Regions from separate parts of the Kitasatospora sp. NPDC058218 genome, predicted to be linked through region 2. Evidence: riboswitches for the same ligand, from Rfam matches in the RefSeq annotation. Region 2 holds a riboswitch; each other region holds the start of a gene.
What was found. Region 2 has a riboswitch for cyclic di-AMP ahead of ACFVYI_RS12850 (M23 family metallopeptidase). Riboswitches for the same ligand answer to the same signal wherever they lie in the genome.

Region 1: another riboswitch for cyclic di-AMP. It lies ahead of ACFVYI_RS11515 (peptidoglycan DD-metalloendopeptidase family protein); the one in region 2 lies ahead of ACFVYI_RS12850 (M23 family metallopeptidase).
Region 3: another riboswitch for cyclic di-AMP. It lies ahead of ACFVYI_RS33700 (family 16 glycosylhydrolase); the one in region 2 lies ahead of ACFVYI_RS12850 (M23 family metallopeptidase).

The regions. Positions count from the first base shown of each region.
Region 1 is NZ_JBHVWC010000014.1:120,328-125,786, forward strand. Features, by position in the region: gene ACFVYI_RS11505 (MFS transporter) at 1-1,093, opposite strand, end outside; gene ACFVYI_RS11510 (DUF2470 domain-containing protein) at 1,309-2,028, shown strand; gene ACFVYI_RS11515 (peptidoglycan DD-metalloendopeptidase family protein) at 2,491-3,525, opposite strand; cyclic di-AMP (ydaO/yuaA leader) riboswitch at 3,530-3,690, opposite strand; gene ACFVYI_RS11520 (MFS transporter) at 4,001-5,459, shown strand, end outside.
Region 2 is NZ_JBHVWC010000016.1:121,437-126,895, forward strand. Features, by position in the region: gene ACFVYI_RS12840 (alpha/beta fold hydrolase) at 47-874, opposite strand; gene ACFVYI_RS12845 (YiaA/YiaB family inner membrane protein) at 1,003-1,293, opposite strand; cyclic di-AMP (ydaO/yuaA leader) riboswitch at 1,552-1,695, shown strand; gene ACFVYI_RS12850 (M23 family metallopeptidase) at 1,708-2,556, shown strand; gene ACFVYI_RS12855 (hypothetical protein) at 2,611-3,561, opposite strand; gene ACFVYI_RS12860 (GNAT family N-acetyltransferase) at 3,604-4,194, shown strand; gene ACFVYI_RS12865 (sensor domain-containing protein) at 4,303-5,016, shown strand; gene ACFVYI_RS12870 (class I SAM-dependent methyltransferase) at 5,129-5,459, shown strand, end outside.
Region 3 is NZ_JBHVWC010000065.1:59,093-64,551, reverse strand. Features, by position in the region: gene ACFVYI_RS33700 (family 16 glycosylhydrolase) at 1-1,248, opposite strand, end outside; cyclic di-AMP (ydaO/yuaA leader) riboswitch at 1,251-1,415, opposite strand; gene ACFVYI_RS33695 (hypothetical protein) at 1,880-2,209, shown strand; gene ACFVYI_RS33690 (alpha/beta hydrolase) at 2,280-3,422, opposite strand; gene ACFVYI_RS33685 (TetR/AcrR family transcriptional regulator) at 3,652-4,272, opposite strand; gene ACFVYI_RS33680 (SDR family NAD(P)-dependent oxidoreductase) at 4,614-5,378, shown strand.

The DNA.
Region 1 (5,459 bases), on a different contig from region 2:
CGGCCATCAGCCCGCCCACCCAGTTCGGCGCGTCGTAGCCGAGCCCGGAGGAGATGACCAGCCCGCCGAGCCAGGCGGCGAGCGCGTTGCCCAGGTTGAAGGCCGCGATGTTGGCGGCCGAGGCCAGCGTGGGCGCGCCGGCGGCCTGGTCCATCACCCGCTTCTGCAGCGGAGCGACGGTCGCGAAGCCGAACACCCCGATCAGCGGGATGGCGACGATCGAGCCGACCCTGCTGTGCGAGGCGAGGGTGAAGGCGAAGAGCAGCACCGCCAGCACCGCCAGGATCACGTAGAGGCTGCGCATCAGCGCGCGGTCGGCGAACCAGCCGCCGAGCAGGTTGCCGACGAACAGGCCGACGCCGAAGAGGAAGAGCAGCCAGGTCACGCTGGAGGGGGCGAAGCCCGCCATCTCGGTCATCATCGGCGTGATGTAGGTGAACATCGCGAAGATGCCGCCCCAGCCGAGCACCGTCATGCTCAGCGCGAGCCAGATCTGCGGCTTGCGGAAGACCGCCAGCTCCGGGCCGAGCCGGGTGTCCTCGGCGCGCGGCTGGACGGGCACCAGCGCCGCGATGCCGGCGAAGCCGATCGCCCCGAGCGCCGCGACCACGTAGAAGGTGGAGCGCCAGCCGAAGTGCTGGCCGAGCAGGGTGCCCATCGGGACACCGAGCACGTTGGCGGCGGTGAGCCCGGTGAACATCAGGGCGATGGCGCCGGCCCGCTTGTGCGGGGCGACGAGGTCGGCGGCGACCACCGAGCCGATGCCGAAGAAGGCGCCGTGCGCGAAGGCCGCGAGCACCCGGCCGACCAGCAGCAGCCCGAAGGCGGGCGCGACGGCGGAGACCAGGTTGCCGGCGATGAACAGGCCCATCAGCATCAGCAGCATCCCCTTGCGGGGGATCCGGGTGCCGAGGACGGTGAGCAGCGGGCCGCCGATCACGACGCCGAGTGCGTAGCCGGAGATGAGCAGGCCGGCGGTGGGGATGGACACCGAGAAGTCGCCGGCGACCTCGGGCAGCAGGCCCATGATCACGAACTCGGTGGTGCCGATGCCGAAGGCGCTGATCGCCAGCGCCAGGAGCGCGAGGGGCATGAGGGGACCGCTTTCCAGAGCGTACAGACGATTGCGTGTGCAACTACCAGCGTCGACAATACGACCGCACGCCGGATACTTGCAAGCGCCTGCTATCTCCACCCGCAATCCCACCGGCACCGCACCCCGACCTCCGGCACCCGAACCGCCCCGCACACCTTGCCCTCCCTCGACGAAATGATTAGGTTAGGCTCACCTAACTACCGGAGGTCGCCATGAGCCCCAGCCCCGTCGACGTCGAGGCGCCCGAACCCACCGCCGCCGAACGGGTCTGCAGCCTGCTCAGCGCCACCTCCTCGGTGGTCATCCGCGCCTGCGGCGAGCACCACGACCTGGACACCCCGGTGTCGGTGCACGGCTCCCGGCTGCGCCTGCGCGCCCCGCTCGACGCGCCGCTCACGCTCGCCGTCACCCGCGAACAGGACGGCCTCGCCGTCGTCCTGGACCTCACCGACATCGCCCCGGTCGCCGTCCGCGACCGCGTCCGCGGCCGCCTCACCCTGGCCGGCCGGCTCCACCTGGCCCACCTCGCCGACGACGGCCTCAGCGTCCACCTGCGACTCGACGTCGCGCACGCCGTCCTCTCCACCCCGTACGGCACCACCGCCCTCACCGGCGCCGACCTCTCCCTCGCCGCGCCCGACCCGCTCGCCCGTTTCGAGGCCGCGATGCTCACCCACCTCGCCGACGACCACCCGGACGCCCTCGCCCTGCTCGCCCGGCTGCTGGACCGGGAGCTGCTCGCCGGACACCCCGACATCCGCCCGCTCGCCCTCGACCGGTACGGCCTGGTGCTCCGCCTGGACCACCCGTACGGCCACCGCGACGTCCGTCTGGTCTTCCCCGAGCCGGCGCGCGACGCGGACGAGTTCGGGCACCGCGTGCACCAGCTGCTGACCGCCGCGAACAGCGACCTGCCCGCCCACCGGTCCTGACCGGGCATCGGACGACGCCCCCCGAACTCGACACCCGCCCGAACCAGGCGCCCCCCGAACGCCACCCCGCACCCTGCACCCCGCGCCCCCGCCGCAGGAATTGCCGAGCGGAATTGACGGCCCGTCCGACTCCGGACGGGCCGGCCGAATTCGGGGACGGAGCCACTCGGAAACGGTCCGGACAACCGAAACCGAAATACCGGAGCGAGCAACCGGACGTGAGAGCGGGTCAACCATCACATTCGCCTCGAACAGGGGGGATGAACTGCACTGCAAATACGGGGACGGAAAACGAAAGCGGCCGGCCCGGCTCACGAAGGATATTCGTGAGCCGGGCCGGCCTGGGCGTGTCCCGCGCCCATGATCCACTGGTGGTGCGGCGATCACCCGGTCGAGCGGTCACCCGACATGACCATCCCGGGAGGTCGTTCGCCCCGCACCCAGCGGTGGTCCGACCTCAGGTCAGATGGAGACGCCGTGCGCCCGCAGGTAGGCGATCGGGTCGATGTCCGAGCCGTACTCCGAGCCGGTGCGGATCTCGAAGTGCAGGTGCGGGCCGGTCACGTTGCCGGTCGCACCGGAGAGGCCGATCTGCTGGCCGGCGGTGACGGCCTGACCGACCTTCACACCGATCGAGGACAGGTGCGCGTACTGGGCGTACTTGCCGTCGGCGAGCTTGATCTCGACCTCGTTGCCGTAGGCGCCGCCGTTGCCGGCCTTGACCACGGTGCCGGCCGCGATGGCGCGCAGCGGGGTGCCGGTGGAGGCGACGAAGTCGGCACCGGTGTGGTGACCGGAGGACCACATCGAGCCGGCCACGCCGTAGGCGGTGCCGAGCTTCGGGTTGGCGACGGGGGCGACGTAGCCGGAGGTGGCGGCCACGGCGGCCGGGGCCTGGGTGGCGGCCGGCGCGGCCGGCTTGGCGGCGGGGGCGGCCGGCTTGGTGGCCGGGGCCTGCGCGGGCTTGGCGGCCTGGACCGGCTTCGGGGTGGCGGGCTTGGCGGCCGGCTTCACCGAGTCCTGCGAGACCTGCGGCTTGGCCGCGGGGGCGGCCGGCTTGGCGGCCTCGGCGGCGGCCGGAGCGGCGGCGGCCTTGGCGGCGAGCGAGAGCTGCTGACCCGGGAAGATGAGGTTCGGGTTGGCACCGACGACCGAGCGGTTGTGGTCGTACAGCGCCTGCCAGCCGCCCTCGACCTGCTTGGCGTCGGCGATCTTCGACAGGGTGTCCCCTCCGACGACCTTGTAGCTCTCCTCGGCCGGAGCGGCGGCGGGCTTGGCGGCCTCGGCGGCGGCCGGAGCGGCGGCGGCCGGAGCGGCGTCGACGCTGGTGGCACCGGTCCAGGTGCTGGTCTGCGCGGGCTTCGCGGCCGGGGCGGTGTGGGCCTGGGCGCTGATGGTGGTCACCAGCGGAAGGGCGAAGGCGGCGCCGGTCACGGCGGTGGCGATGCCGATGCGGGCGGCGCGGGGCAGGGCGATACGACGGGCCTGTGCGGGCATGGGGAACTGTCCTCTCCGACGCCTGCGAGGTGAGCTGTCGGGTTCGGGCTGGAGTTGCCCGGCCGCATAGCGCGGCTTCACCCCAAGCCGGACCGCGAATTCCGGTCCGGCGACTTACCTTTGGGTCCCCCGCTCCTGCCGTACAGAGTTCGGTTCGTACCACCGGGCAGCGGCAGGACTAGGCGTTCCACCCGGTGGCCACCCGGGCCAATGCCGGGCGGTCGCTGAACTAAAACCCATCCGTCCGGGTGAAGCAATGTCGATCTCTTGAATCGACAACCAATGCCGGGAAGGTCGTGACACTCCGAATGATCGACTGCACGGTATGTGCACAATCGATTAACCGCGCGCCACTGATCCGCGACGCTCCGCCGATTTCGGTGTCCTTCCGCATGCGATCGGCTACGGAAAGCCATCTGCCGACACACCCCCGGTGAGCCTTGTCACGTCGGCTCCCGGGGCGCACGATCGGGCGGTGGCCACCTCCGAGGCCGGCACCCTGCGCCTGGGCACCGCGCAGGGCCGCTGGGTACTACTGGCGACGGTGCTCGGCTCCAGCATGGCGATGCTCGACGGCACCGTCGTCAACGTCGCCCTGCCGCGGATCGGCACCGATCTCGGCGCCCCGCTCGCCGCCCTGCAATGGACACTGAACGCCTATCTGCTCACCCTGGCCGGCCTCATCCTGCTCGGCGGCGCGCTCGGCGACCGCTACGGCCGGCGCCGCGTCTTCCTGATCGGCGTGCTCTGGTTCGCCGCCGCCTCGGCGGCGTGCGCGGCGGCGCCCACCATCGAGGTGCTGGTCGCCGCCCGCGCGGTGCAGGGCATCGGCGGGGCGCTGCTCACCCCGGGCTCGCTCGCGATGCTCCAGGCCGTGTTCCACCCGGACGACCGCTCGGCGGCGGTCGGCCTCTGGTCCGGCCTCGGCGGGGTGTCGGCCGCGATCGGCCCGTTCCTCGGCGGCTGGCTGGTGGACGGCCCCGGCTGGCGGTGGATCTTCCTGTTGAACGTCCCGCTCGCCGTCCTGGTGATCGCGGTGGCTTCCCGGCACGTCCCGGAGAGCCGGGACGAGAGCGCGACCGGCCGGTTCGACATCCTCGGCGCGGCGCTGGCCGCGCTGGCCCTGGGCTCGGTCACCTACGCGCTGACGGCCGCCGGAGCCGGGCTCTCCCCCGAGGTCTGGGTGGCCGGTGCGGCCGGTCTGCTGCTGGGCGCGGCGTTCGTCGTGGTCGAGCGCCGCGTCGAGGAGCCGATGCTGCCGCTCGGCCTCTTCTCCTCCCGCCTGTTCACCGCGGTGAACCTGGTCACCCTCTGCGTCTACGCGGCGTTCAGCGGAGTGTTCTTCCTGCTGGTCGTGCAGTTGCAGATCGTCTCCGGCTTCTCGCCGCTGGTCTCCGGGCTCGCCCTGGTGCCGATCACCGTGCTGATGCTGGCGCTGTCCGCCCGGGCCGGCCGGCTCGGCAAGCGGATCGGTCCGCGGATCCCGCTCACCGTGGGGCCGCTGGTCTGCGCGACGGGAGTGCTGCTGATGCTGCGGATCGGCCCGGACGCCTCCTACTGGACGGACGTCCTGCCGGCCGTCACCGTGATGGGCTGCGGGATGGTCCTGCTGGTCGCGCCGCTGACCGCGACGGTGCTCGCGGCGGTGGAGGTCCGCCACGCCGGGATCGCCAGCGGCGTCAACAACGCCGCCGCCCGCGCGGCCGGTCTGCTCGCGGTGGCCGCCCTGCCCGCGCTGGCCGGGCTCAGCGGCGAGGCCTACCAGGTGCCCGCCTCGGTGGACTCCGCCTTCCGCATCGCGATGCTGATCTGCGCCGGGCTGCTGGCCGCCGGCGGCGTGACCGCGTTCACCACCGTCCGGGGCAACGTCCTGGCCCCCGAGGACCACCCGGTCGCCGAGCCGGACTGCCGCTACGCCTGCGGCACCAACGCCC
Region 2 (5,459 bases):
GAGCGGAAGGGGGAGGAGCGGCGGCCCGGGCGCGGGCCGGCCCGGCTCAGGCCAACTCGGCGAGGAAGGGCAGCAGGGCGTCGGCGGTGGCCTGCGGCTGGTCGGCCATCGGGTAGTGCCCGGCGCCCTCGATCATCACCTTGCGGGCCTTCAGCGCGGCGGCCTGCCGGTCGGCGACCGCCGCCGGGTCGGGGAAGTCGGGGTCCTTGCCGCCCATCACGACCAGCGCCGGGCAGGTCACGGCGGCGGTCCAGCCGGTCGGCGCGGAGTCCCCGTGGACGTAGCCCCGAGTGGCCTGCTTGCGGCCCGGCGTGCGCATCGCGGCGACCAGCCCGTCCACGTAGGCGTCGAGGTCGGCCGGCTTGGCGCCCGGGTACGCCATCCTGCGGTGGTAGAGCCCCCAGAACGCGGGCGAGTGCACCAGCAGCGCGCCCATCACGCCGAACATCGCGCGTTGCAGCGCGTTCGGCGGCAGGTTCTCGACGAAGGCGTCCAGCAGCACGATCCCGGCGACCCGCTCGGGCGCGTCCCCGGCCACCTTGACCACGGTCGCGCCGGTGTACGAGTTGGCGACCAGCGCGGCGCGGCCGATGCCGAGGTGGTCCAGCAGGGCGAGCACGTCGGTGGCGATCGCGGCCGGCGAGTAGTCGTCCCAGGCGATCGAGGACTCGCCGAAGCCGCGCAGGTCCAGGGTGATCACCCGGCGGCCCGCGGCGACCAGCAGCGGGCGCAGGTGCCGGTACGCGGCCCGGCTGTCGAGCATGCCCGGGAGCAGGACGACGGGGGCGCCGTCGCCCTGCACGGTGTCGTCGAAGGCCAGCCGGCCGCCGGGGCGGTCGAGGTACTGGGTGCTGGGGGTGAAGGTGCCGGGCATGGGGGGCCTCCTCGGTCCGCCGGGACGGGCATCGGCCTGTTGTGCCGATAGCCATAAAGCTAAGGCTAATAGCCTTAGCCGTCAAGCGGTCGGCCGACCGGTCCTCCGGGGCGCCCCGGCGTCGCGGCTCAGACCCCCTCCACCTTGAACGGGTCGTGCTCGGCGAGCAGCTTCTCCAGTCGGGCCTGGTCCACCCGGGTGACGATCTCGTTGGTCTCCTGCCGGTCCCGGACCACCTTGGCCAGCGTGAACGAGGAGGTCACGGTGTAGAGCAGCCCGATCCCGAGGAAGGCGCGGGTCCAGCCGCCGACCGGCAGGTAGGCGATCCCGATCGCGAGGGCGCCGCCGGAGAGGGCGAAGGAGAGCACGGCCTGGATGTAGTACGCGGCCGTGGTACGTGACTGCATCGGTGCGTTCATGGCGCCAGGATGGCCGCGCGGACCCGGCCGCACATGAGTAGGAGTACTCAAGTGGGGGGTCGTTCGTTGACGTCCAATCACGTTCGGTAGTGTCAGTTGTCGTCAATCGCCCCAAATCGCCCATCGGACCGCGTGGTGTCCGATCTGTATCCGGCTGTCCCGAACGGACGGCTTGGAATCAGAGGCTCCTAGGATTAACGTTTGATAACGCAGCGCGGTCCTCAACGCCGTACCCAGACGGCACCGTGCGCCGCCGCCTAATCCCACCGGCCGCCTCCGGGCAGGCCAGGGAGCCGGGGAACCATGTTCCTTGGGGTGAATCGGCCGGGCCCAGGCCCAGCCGTAGGAGACCTTCCTGCTCCGAACCCGTCAGCTAACCCGGTAGGCGCGAAGGAAGGAAAGGAGCGCGCCTCCGTGGCGTCGTCGCACTCTCCGGCACACCTGCCCGGCTCCACCGCCGGCACCCAGCTGCTCGACCACCCCTGGCCGCCCGCCCACCCGGGCGAGTACGGCGGGGCCGCCCCGCAGGCCGCCGAGGCCAACCGGCACCGGATGCCCCGTCAGACCCGCGGCACCGCTCCGCTGCTCGGCGTCACCGCCGTCGCCGCCACCCTCGGCGCGACCGGTTTCGCCTCCGCCACCCCGGCCGCCGCGCCGGCCGTCGAGGCCCCGGACGAGACGCCGGTCGCGCTCTCCGCGGACCCCGGTCTCGCCCTCGCCGCCCGGATCCAGCTGCAGGCCGACAGCCAGCGCACCGCCGCCGAGGAGAGCGCCCGCCTGCAGGCCGCCAAGGAGGCCGAGGCCAAGCGCGCCGCCCAGCAGCAGGAGGCCAAGCGGGCCGCCGAGGAGGCCGAGAGGGCCAAGCTCGCCGCCATCAACCTGCCGGTGCGCGACTACAACCTCTCCGCCCACTACGGCCAGAGCGCCTCCTACTGGGCCCACCTGCACACCGGCCTGGACTTCGCCGCCGACACCGGCACCCCGGTGTACGCGGTCGGCCAGGGCACCATCACCTCGGCCGGCTGGGCCGGTTCGTACGGCTACCGGATCGTCGAGACGCTGCCCGACGGCACCGAGATCTGGTACTGCCACCTCTCCTCGATCATCAAGGGCTCCGGCAAGGTCGTCCCCGGCCAGCAGCTCGGCAAGGTCGGCGCCACCGGCAACGTCACCGGCCCGCACCTGCACCTGGAGGTCCGCCCCGGCGGCGGCGCCCCGGTCGACCCGGAGACCTGGTTCGAACAGCGCGGCATCACCCCCTGACAGCCCGCCACGGTGCCCCGGTCGTCGCGACGACGGCCGGGGCACCGTCGCGTCTCAGGCGTCAGTGGCCGCTTGCCCGGCCTCCTCGCCCTCGTGCTCCTGGCCCTCGTACTCCTCGTACGCCTCGTCCTCGTACGCCTCGGGCAGCCCCGCCAGGTAGGCGTCGATCTCCTCCTGGCCCGGCTCCGGAGCCAGCTCCGGGAACTCCTCCACCAGCAGCCGCGGCAGCCCCGGCGTCGTCCACTCGCCCACCAGGTCCAGCGCCGCCTCGGCGGCGGCCTCCTCGAACGCCCCGAAGTCCCCGGCCAGCTCCTCGGGCATCGGCCGGCCCAGTGCGGTCAGCTCCGTCAGATTGCGGTAGCTGCGCCGCATCAGCCCCTGCTCCAGCAGCCGCCGGGCGCCGTCGGTGGCCATCCCGACGCTGAGCATCCGGGCCTCGCCCCAGCCCCCGTCGTCCACCGCGTCCAGTTCGCCCGCCCACTCCAGCGCCTCGTACGCGGCCGATCGTTCCTGCGGAGCCAGCTCCCGGAACGCCGCCAGCCAGGCCCGGACCGCCTCCCGGTCGGCGAGGTCCACCCCGTCCGCGCGCAGCAGCAGCGTGTACAGCCGGGGCCAGGTGACCAGGTCGGACCGGCGCAGCAGCCCGGCGGCCACCTCGCCCTGCCACTCGGCCTCCGCGTGCAGCCGCTCCTGCCGCTTGGCGTTCAGCCGCTTCGCCGCCCGCTGGTGGTCGATCAGCAGCCGCACCGCCGCGCCGTACGCCAGCGGGTCCTGCTCCGGCTCGGGCTGGACGTACAGGTAGAGCCGCTCGTACAGCAGCTGCTCCACGGCGTCCGAGGTCAGCTCCGGCCAGCCGTCGCGCATCCTGCCCTCGCCCAGCTCCAGCAGCGCCAGCACCGCCCGCACCGGCGCCTCGGCCACCGGCGGGTGGCCGTGAGCCTGCGCCCAGGCGAGCAGTTCGGCGGTTTTGGTGCGCGGGGCGAGCCGCAGGTCTTCTTCTTCCATGTCACGTACGGTAACCGGAAAGCCCGGGTAGGGTCGGCAGGCATGGTCCCCGTCCGACTCACCGGCCCCCGCCTGGTCATCCGCGAGTTCCACCACAGCCCCGGCGACATCGACGCGCTGTACGCGGTGTTCGGGGACAGGGAGGCCACCCGCTACCTCCCGTTCGAGCCGCGTGACCGCGAGGACTGCGCCGACCAGATCGAGCAGTACCTGGAGGAGGCGATGCAGGGCGAGCGGACGGTCTACCGGCTGGCCGTCACCCGACGCGCCGACGCGCACGACCCGGCCCGCGCCGTCCCGATCGGCAACGCCGCCCTCACGCTCGGCGGCCACTGGTGCGCCGACCTCGGCTACGCGCTGCGCCCCGACACCTGGGGCAACGGCTACGCGGGCGAGATCACCCGGCTGCTCTGCGACCTCGCCTTCGGCCCGCTCGGCCTGCACCGGCTGGCCGCCCGGGTGGACGTCGAGAACGCGGCCTCCGTCCGGGTGCTCACCCGGGCCGGCTTCCGGCTGGAGGGCCGGATCCGCCACGACGTGCACCTGCGCGGCGCCTGGCGCGACTCCTTCCAGTACTCGCTGCTCGCCGACGAGTGGCCGTCCGCCGACGGGCGGCCGCGAACGGGGGGTTAACCCCCCACTCGCTTCGCGGGGGAGCCGGATGTCCGCCCGACCGGGGTTTTGACAGGCTTGGGGGGTCAGCCCGGCACGCCATCGAGAGAGACCCGAGGACCGAGGGCCATGAGCAGCAGCCTCAGCGCGCAGCGCAGTGAGTACGACCGCGACGGTGCGGCACGGCGCACCGAGGAGCCGCCGTACGTGTGGCGGGCGCCGTTCTCGTCCTACTTCTACCGGGAGCTCGGCTTCACCCTCACCGGGCTGCCGGTCGCCCTCGCCGGGTTCTCGTTCGCCGTCATCCTGTTCTCCTTCGGCCTCGGCACCGTCCTCACCGTCATCGGCATGCCGGTGCTGGCCGCCCTGACCGGCGGGGCCCGGGGCTTCGGGCGGCTGGAGCGGGCCCGGGCCCTCAGCATGCTGGCGCTGGACGTGCCCGGCCCGAAGCCGGTCCGGGCGAGCCGGCCCGGCAACTGGGGCGCGATCACCGCGCGGCTGACGGACGCGGCGGGCTGGAAGGCCGTGCTCCACCAGGTGGTGATGTTCCCCTGGGCGATCTTCAGCTTCGCGATGTCGCTGACGTTCCTGCTGGTCGGCTGGGTGCTGGCGCTCTACCCGCTCTACCACTGGGTCTACCCGACGTACGTCGGCTGGCGGGGCTTCAAGGTGTTCGACTACTACGACGGCAGGGGCGTCGAGCACGTCTACTACGTCGAGGGGCCGCTGCAGATCGCCGGGGTCTCGCTGCTCGGCTTCGTGTTCGTCCTCCTCACCCCGCAGCTGGTGCGCGGCCTGACCAACGTCAACCGGCTCGCCGTCCGGGGCCTGCTCGGCCGCTGAACCACACACCTCACCGGCCCCATCGGCCCCATCAGCCCCATCGGCCCCGCCCGCCCCGCCCGCCCCGGACGCTCCGGGTGCGGGCGGGGCCGGCCCGTGTTCCGATGGCCGAATGGCCGTCCGTACCCACCCCGCCGCCGGCGTCCTGGTCACCTCCCGTCCCCTGGACGAGTACTGCGCGCTGTTCGACCTGACCCGGGCCCACCTCGCCGCCCTCCCCGGGCCGGTGCTCGACTGCCCGGGCGGCGCCGCCGGACTCGCCGCCGAGGCGCGCGAGCTCGGCTGCCGGGTGATCGCCACCGACCCGGCGTACGCGTGGCCGGCCCCCGAGCTCGCGGCCCGCGCACTGGCCGCCCGCGCCGCCATGGCCGCCGCGATGGACGCCCGCCCCGACCTCTTCCCGGCGCCGTACCACCGCCCGAACGACCGCTACCTGCGCAGCT
Region 3 (5,459 bases), on a different contig from region 2:
GTAGTCCGCGGCGAAGGTGATCGGAGCCGTGCCCTGCGGCGCGGGGTGGTACTGGCCCGCGCTCAGGGACAGGTTGAGGATCAGGTACGCCGACCAGCCGGCACCGACGCCCTTGCCGTCCGAGAAGACCTTCGCGCCGTTGATGTACCAGTCGACCGAGTCGGCGCCGTACTGGGTGCCGACGGTGACCCACTGGTCGTGGGCGATCGCCTTCGCGTCGGTGACGTACTTGTGGTCCGCGTTGACGTGGTTGGTCAGCTCCAGCAGGTTGGCGTTGTCCGAGTGGTACTCGAAGGTGTCGATCTCGCCGTGGCTGCCGCTGGTGCCGTTCCACGTCCACAGCGCCGGCCAGGCGCCGGTGCCGGCCGGGAGCTTGACCCGGGTCTCGACGTAGTCACCGGTCTTCACCTTGAAGCCCTCGCTGGAGTACTCGGTGGTGAGCAGCCCGGTGTCCCAGGCCTGCTTGCCGTTCTCCAGGGTGTGGCTGCTCGGCTTGGCGGTGAAGGTGGCGGCGCCGCCGGAGACGGCGACGTTGTTCTTGTTCAGCCAGTCGAGCTTGTTGTCGTTGGGGTTGTGGTCGCCGTAGTGGTACGAGCTGCTCTTGTCGGCGGTCCAGCGCGAGCCGAGGGCGAGGCTGTTGAACTCGTCCGACCAGGTCAGCGACTTCCCGGCGACCGGGGCGCCGGTGGCCGGGGGCGACGGGGCGGCGGTCGCGGTGGGCGACGGCGTCGGGGTGGGCTTGGGAGTGGCCGTCGCGGTCGGCGTCGGGGTGGGGGTGGCCGTGGCGCCGGAGACCACGAGCTGGCGCGAGGGCAGGTTGTGCCAGGCGCCGCCGAGGTCCTGCCAGAAGCCGAACTGGGTGTACGTCCCGGCGGGCAGGGTGCGGGCACCGGTGGTGATCGACAGGCCGGTGGGGCAGATCTGCGCGTTGGAGACGTTGCCGGGGAAGTCGAGGTTGCGCCCGGCGGCGTCGCGGACGCCCACGCCGACGGTCTTGGCGGTGAAGCAGGCCGAGGAGTGGACGGTCAGCGCGGCCGTGGTGGCCTTGCCCGCGACCATGGTGGCCGGGGCGAGCTTGTCCTGGGTGACGGTCGGCACGGTGGCCGCCTGGGCGCCGGTGAGCGCCGGGACGCCGAGGAGCCCGGCGCCGCTGATGGCGAGCGCGCCGGTGGCGGCGACGGCGGCCTTGCGGCCTCGGTGGTTGGGACGGGCGTGGCGCGGGGTCGCGCGCCGGGCAGGCTTCTGCATGGCGGTGTCCTCTGTGACGCCTGCGAGGTGAGCTGTCGGGTTCGGGCTGAGGTTGCCCGGCCGCCTGTGGAGCGGCTTCACCCCTAGCCTCGGCCGGTACGCGGGAGCGCACGGGTCGGGCACTGACCTGGGTCCCCCGCTCCCGTCCACTGTGGTGCTCGACTGCCGACCGGCGGGTGGACAGGACTCGGCGTCCCGACGGCGGGGTCCGCGAAGACGGACTCGTGCAGGCTAGGCAGGCCGCCCGGAAGGCGACAACTCACCGGGGGATGTTGTCGCGCAGCTCACAGTGGGGCGGGGCGGAGTTGATCAAGTCGCCGGTGGAGTTGATCAGTTGGCGGTGGGGTCGGCCGGGGTGGCCGGTGGGGTCGGCCGGGCGGGCGATCGGGCCGGGAGGTCGGCCGGGCGTGGGCCTGCGCCCCGCGCGCCGGGCGCCCGGGCCGGTGCCGGGCGGTGGGTCCGCCGAGCGGCCCGGCGCCGCCTGCGGTGCCGGTGCCGCGCCCGGCGGCCGGACGGCGCGGGGTGCTGCCCCGCGGCGGGGTGCCCGCAAGTCCGCCGCGAAGGTCGGCCGGTCGGATAGGTTGGGGGTCCAGCCCTACCGCACAGACGAGAGACGAGGACCAGTCCCGCCATGACCGCGCCCCTGCCCGCCTTCGCCGGCCGCACCTACCTCTTCCAGGTCGACAACGGCGCGGCCTTCCGCAACGCCTACTCGCCGGACGGCAAGCGGCTGCGCTGGGAGGGCCTCGGCGAGTCGGCGGGCCAGTGGGAGGACGTGGCGCTCCACATCGCCGAGATCGGGCCGGAGCTGTACTTCGTCAGCTGGACCGAGCAGAGCGGCATCACCGTGAGCCATGTGATGGACCTCGGCAAGCTGACGGTGCGCGCGTTCTGGACGTACGAGGGCGAGGGCGGCCGGGTCGGCGAGCTGCACACCGGGACGCTGGAGCCGGTGGCCTGAACCGTGGCCCGGACCGTGGCCTGAGCGCCGCCGGGCCGGCCGTGCCGTGGCCGCCCGGCGCCCGTCCCGGTCAGACCGCGCGGTCCGGCACCCTGAGGCGCTGGGAGAGCCACTCCAGCGAGGACGGCAGCAGCCTGCTCCAGGTCTCGAAGTTGTGGCCACCGGTCTTCATCATGCTGTAGGAGACCTTCATCGGGCCGTGCGCGGCGGCCACGAACGCCTCGGTGTCCCGCCGGTAGTCGCCGTCGCCCTCCCTGGTGCCGGCCAGCAGCACGGACACCGCGGGCTGCGGCAGGTTCTTCAGCCGCCACATCAGGTCGGCCTCGTTGCGACGCTGCTGGCTGCCCTTGAAGAGGTCCCCGGTCGTCGGGTCGTCGGCGGCCTGGTAGTAGCCGGAGAGCGAGACGGCGGTCGGGAAGACCTCCGGGTGGCGCATGGCGAGCTTGAGGGCGCAGTAGCCGCCGGTCGAGTTGCCCATGAAGCCCCAGGCCTGCGGGTCGGAGGAGACCCGGTACGTCGCCTGGATCGCGGCCGGGACGTCCTTGGTGAAGTACGTCTCCGACTGCGCGCCGCCCGGGATGTCCTCGCACTCGGTGTCCTGCGGGAGCGCGGGCGAGGGGCGCATCAGTACCATCACGGTCGGCTGCATCCGACCCTCCTGGAGCAGCTTGAGCGCCGCGCCCGGGTAGTTCAGCCGGGTCACCAGGTTCTTCGCGATACCGGGGAAGCCGGTGCTCACGATCACCGCCGGGAACTGCTTCTGCGCGTACTCCGGCTGGAAGTACTGCGGCGGCAGGTAGACGTACCCCTCGGTGGAGAGCCGGGTGGCGGCGCCGTCGATCCGGACCTCGCGGATCTCACCGGACTGCTTCGGGTCGCGGCCCAGCGCCCCGCCGCCCTTGACGGACGCGTGCCCGATGGTCTCCACCTGCAGGCGGCCGGACGCGTCCGCCTTGTTCTGGATGACGACCGGGCCGTTGTCGCCGGTGCCGAGCAGGTCGTCCCAGCTGCTGTAGAAGGCGAAGTAGTTGTTGGCCACCAGGCCCAGTGCGGCGAGCACGGTGAGCTGGGTGGCGAGCAGCGCACCGATCCGGCCGAGCACCGCCTGCCAGGTCTTCCTCGCCAGTCTCGGCCACAGCCAGACCGTGCCGGCCGTCACCACGAGGGCGATCAATACGGTCAGTGCCAACACCTTGTGGCTCGTCAGACCCATGTCCTGCTTGCTCCCACGCCTCGAACTCCCCCGCCCCCGCCGTAAGGACAACCGGGACGGCCACCCCGGTTCCCCCGTCCACCACGGAAGCCACCGCCGAGGCTCGATCGACAACCCTAGCGGTCCACCGGGCCCGGCCGGACCCGCCGACCAGCGGGGACGGCCGGCGCGGGGTGGGCGGGGCGCGGTGGCGGGTGGAGCTCCGGGTGCGGCCGCCGCTGAGCTCGCGTCAGCTGACGCTGTTCCAGAGACGCAGGCCGGCGGTCAGTTCGCGCATGCACCGGACGCCCAGCTCCTGGGGCGAGCCCGGCCCGGTGGTGGGGGCGTCGGAGAAGGCCCACTCCTCCAGGGCCACCCGGATGGCGGTGGTCGCGGCGGCGGCCGCGAGCCGGATCTCCAGTGCGTCGGTACCCCGGGGGCAGCGGGCGGTGAGCACCGCGCGCAGCCGCTCCTCCGAGTCGGCGTGCACCCGCTGCCAGACCGAGTCGAGGCGGGGGTCACGGAGGAGGTCGCGGGTCCAGTGCATGGCCTCGACGGCGGGGGTGTCGGTCGGCGTCAGCGACTCGACCGCCGAACGCTCCAGCGCCTCGCGCACCGGCAGGTCGGCCGCGCTCTCCGCGAAGAGCAGCACCCAGCGCCGGCCGCCGGCCGCCAGCAGCGGGGCGACGGCGTCCTCCTTCACGGAGAAGTAGCGGTAGAAGGTGCGCACCGAGATGCCGGAGGCGAGTGCGATCTCCTCGGCCGTGGTCGCCTCGGCCCCGCGTTCGGCGAAGAGCGCGGCGGCCGTGCGGGCGATCTCCAGGCGGGTGATGTCGCGGCGGCGCTGGTTCAGGGTGGGGCGTCCGATCACGGGGCTCAGCGTACGCGGGCCGGTACGCGACGTGGCGCGACGTGCCGTAGTGGCGTGCCCTGCCGTAGTGGCGTGGTGTGCCGCGGAGGCGCGATCTGCCACGGCGGCGTGTCGTGCCGCAGTGGCGCGACATGCGCGGGCGGGCGACCTACGCGGGCGATGCGGGCGGCGCTGTCGGCGCGGCGCGGCGTGCCACGGCGACCTCGGGTGCCGAGACGGCAGGTCAGGACAGGGTGGCGCATCGTGCCAGCTTGGCACGTCATGACTTATTGGCACGTTGTGCCACTTCGGCGTACCGTGTCAGGCGAGGTCGCGAGACCACGAACGAACGGAGTACCACCATGGAGCGCTTCAGCGGACGGAACGTCCTGATCACCGGCGGCGGCTCGGGCATCGGCCGGGCCACCGTGCACCGGATCCTCGCCGAGGGCGGGCGGGTCGTCGCGGTCGACGTCGACGAGGACGGTCTGAAGGCCACGCTGGACCGGGCGGCCGGCGACGGTACCGCCGACCGCCTGACCACGTCGGTCGTGGACATCGCGGACGAGACTGCCGTCCGCGCGGGCGTGGCCGGGGCGGTGGCCGGACTCGGCGGGCTGGACGTCCTGGTGAACGCCGCCGGGATCCTGCGCTCCTCGCACACCCACGAGACCAGCCTGGAGTTCTGGAACAAGCTGATCGCGGTCAACCTGACCGGCACGTTCCTGATGACCCGCGAGGCGCTGCCGGCCCTGCTCGCCGGCGGCCGGGGCGTGGTGGTGAACTTCAGCTCCACCTCCGCGACCTTCGCCCACCCCTACATGGCCGCGTACGCCGCTACCAAGGGCGGCATCCAGTCGTTCACGCACGCGATCGCCTCGGAGTACGCGAAGCAGGGCCTGCGCGCGGTCTGCGTCGCCCCCGGCAGCATCGACAGCGGCATGACCAACAACCCGGGCCTGCCCGCGGACGCCGACTTCAGCCTGCTCGCCAAGCTCTCCCCCGCGCTCGGCCAGGGCTTCGCGGGCCCGGAGACGGTGGCCGGCGTGATCGCCATGCTGGCCTCGGACGACGGCGCCTTCGTCACCGGCACCGAGATCCGGATCGACGGCGGCACCCACATGTGATCCCCGGGCCGGGGCACCGGGTGGGTGCGGTGTCCCGGCGGGGCTGTTCGCGGGCGCCGAGGTGGCCTTTACTGGAAGGGA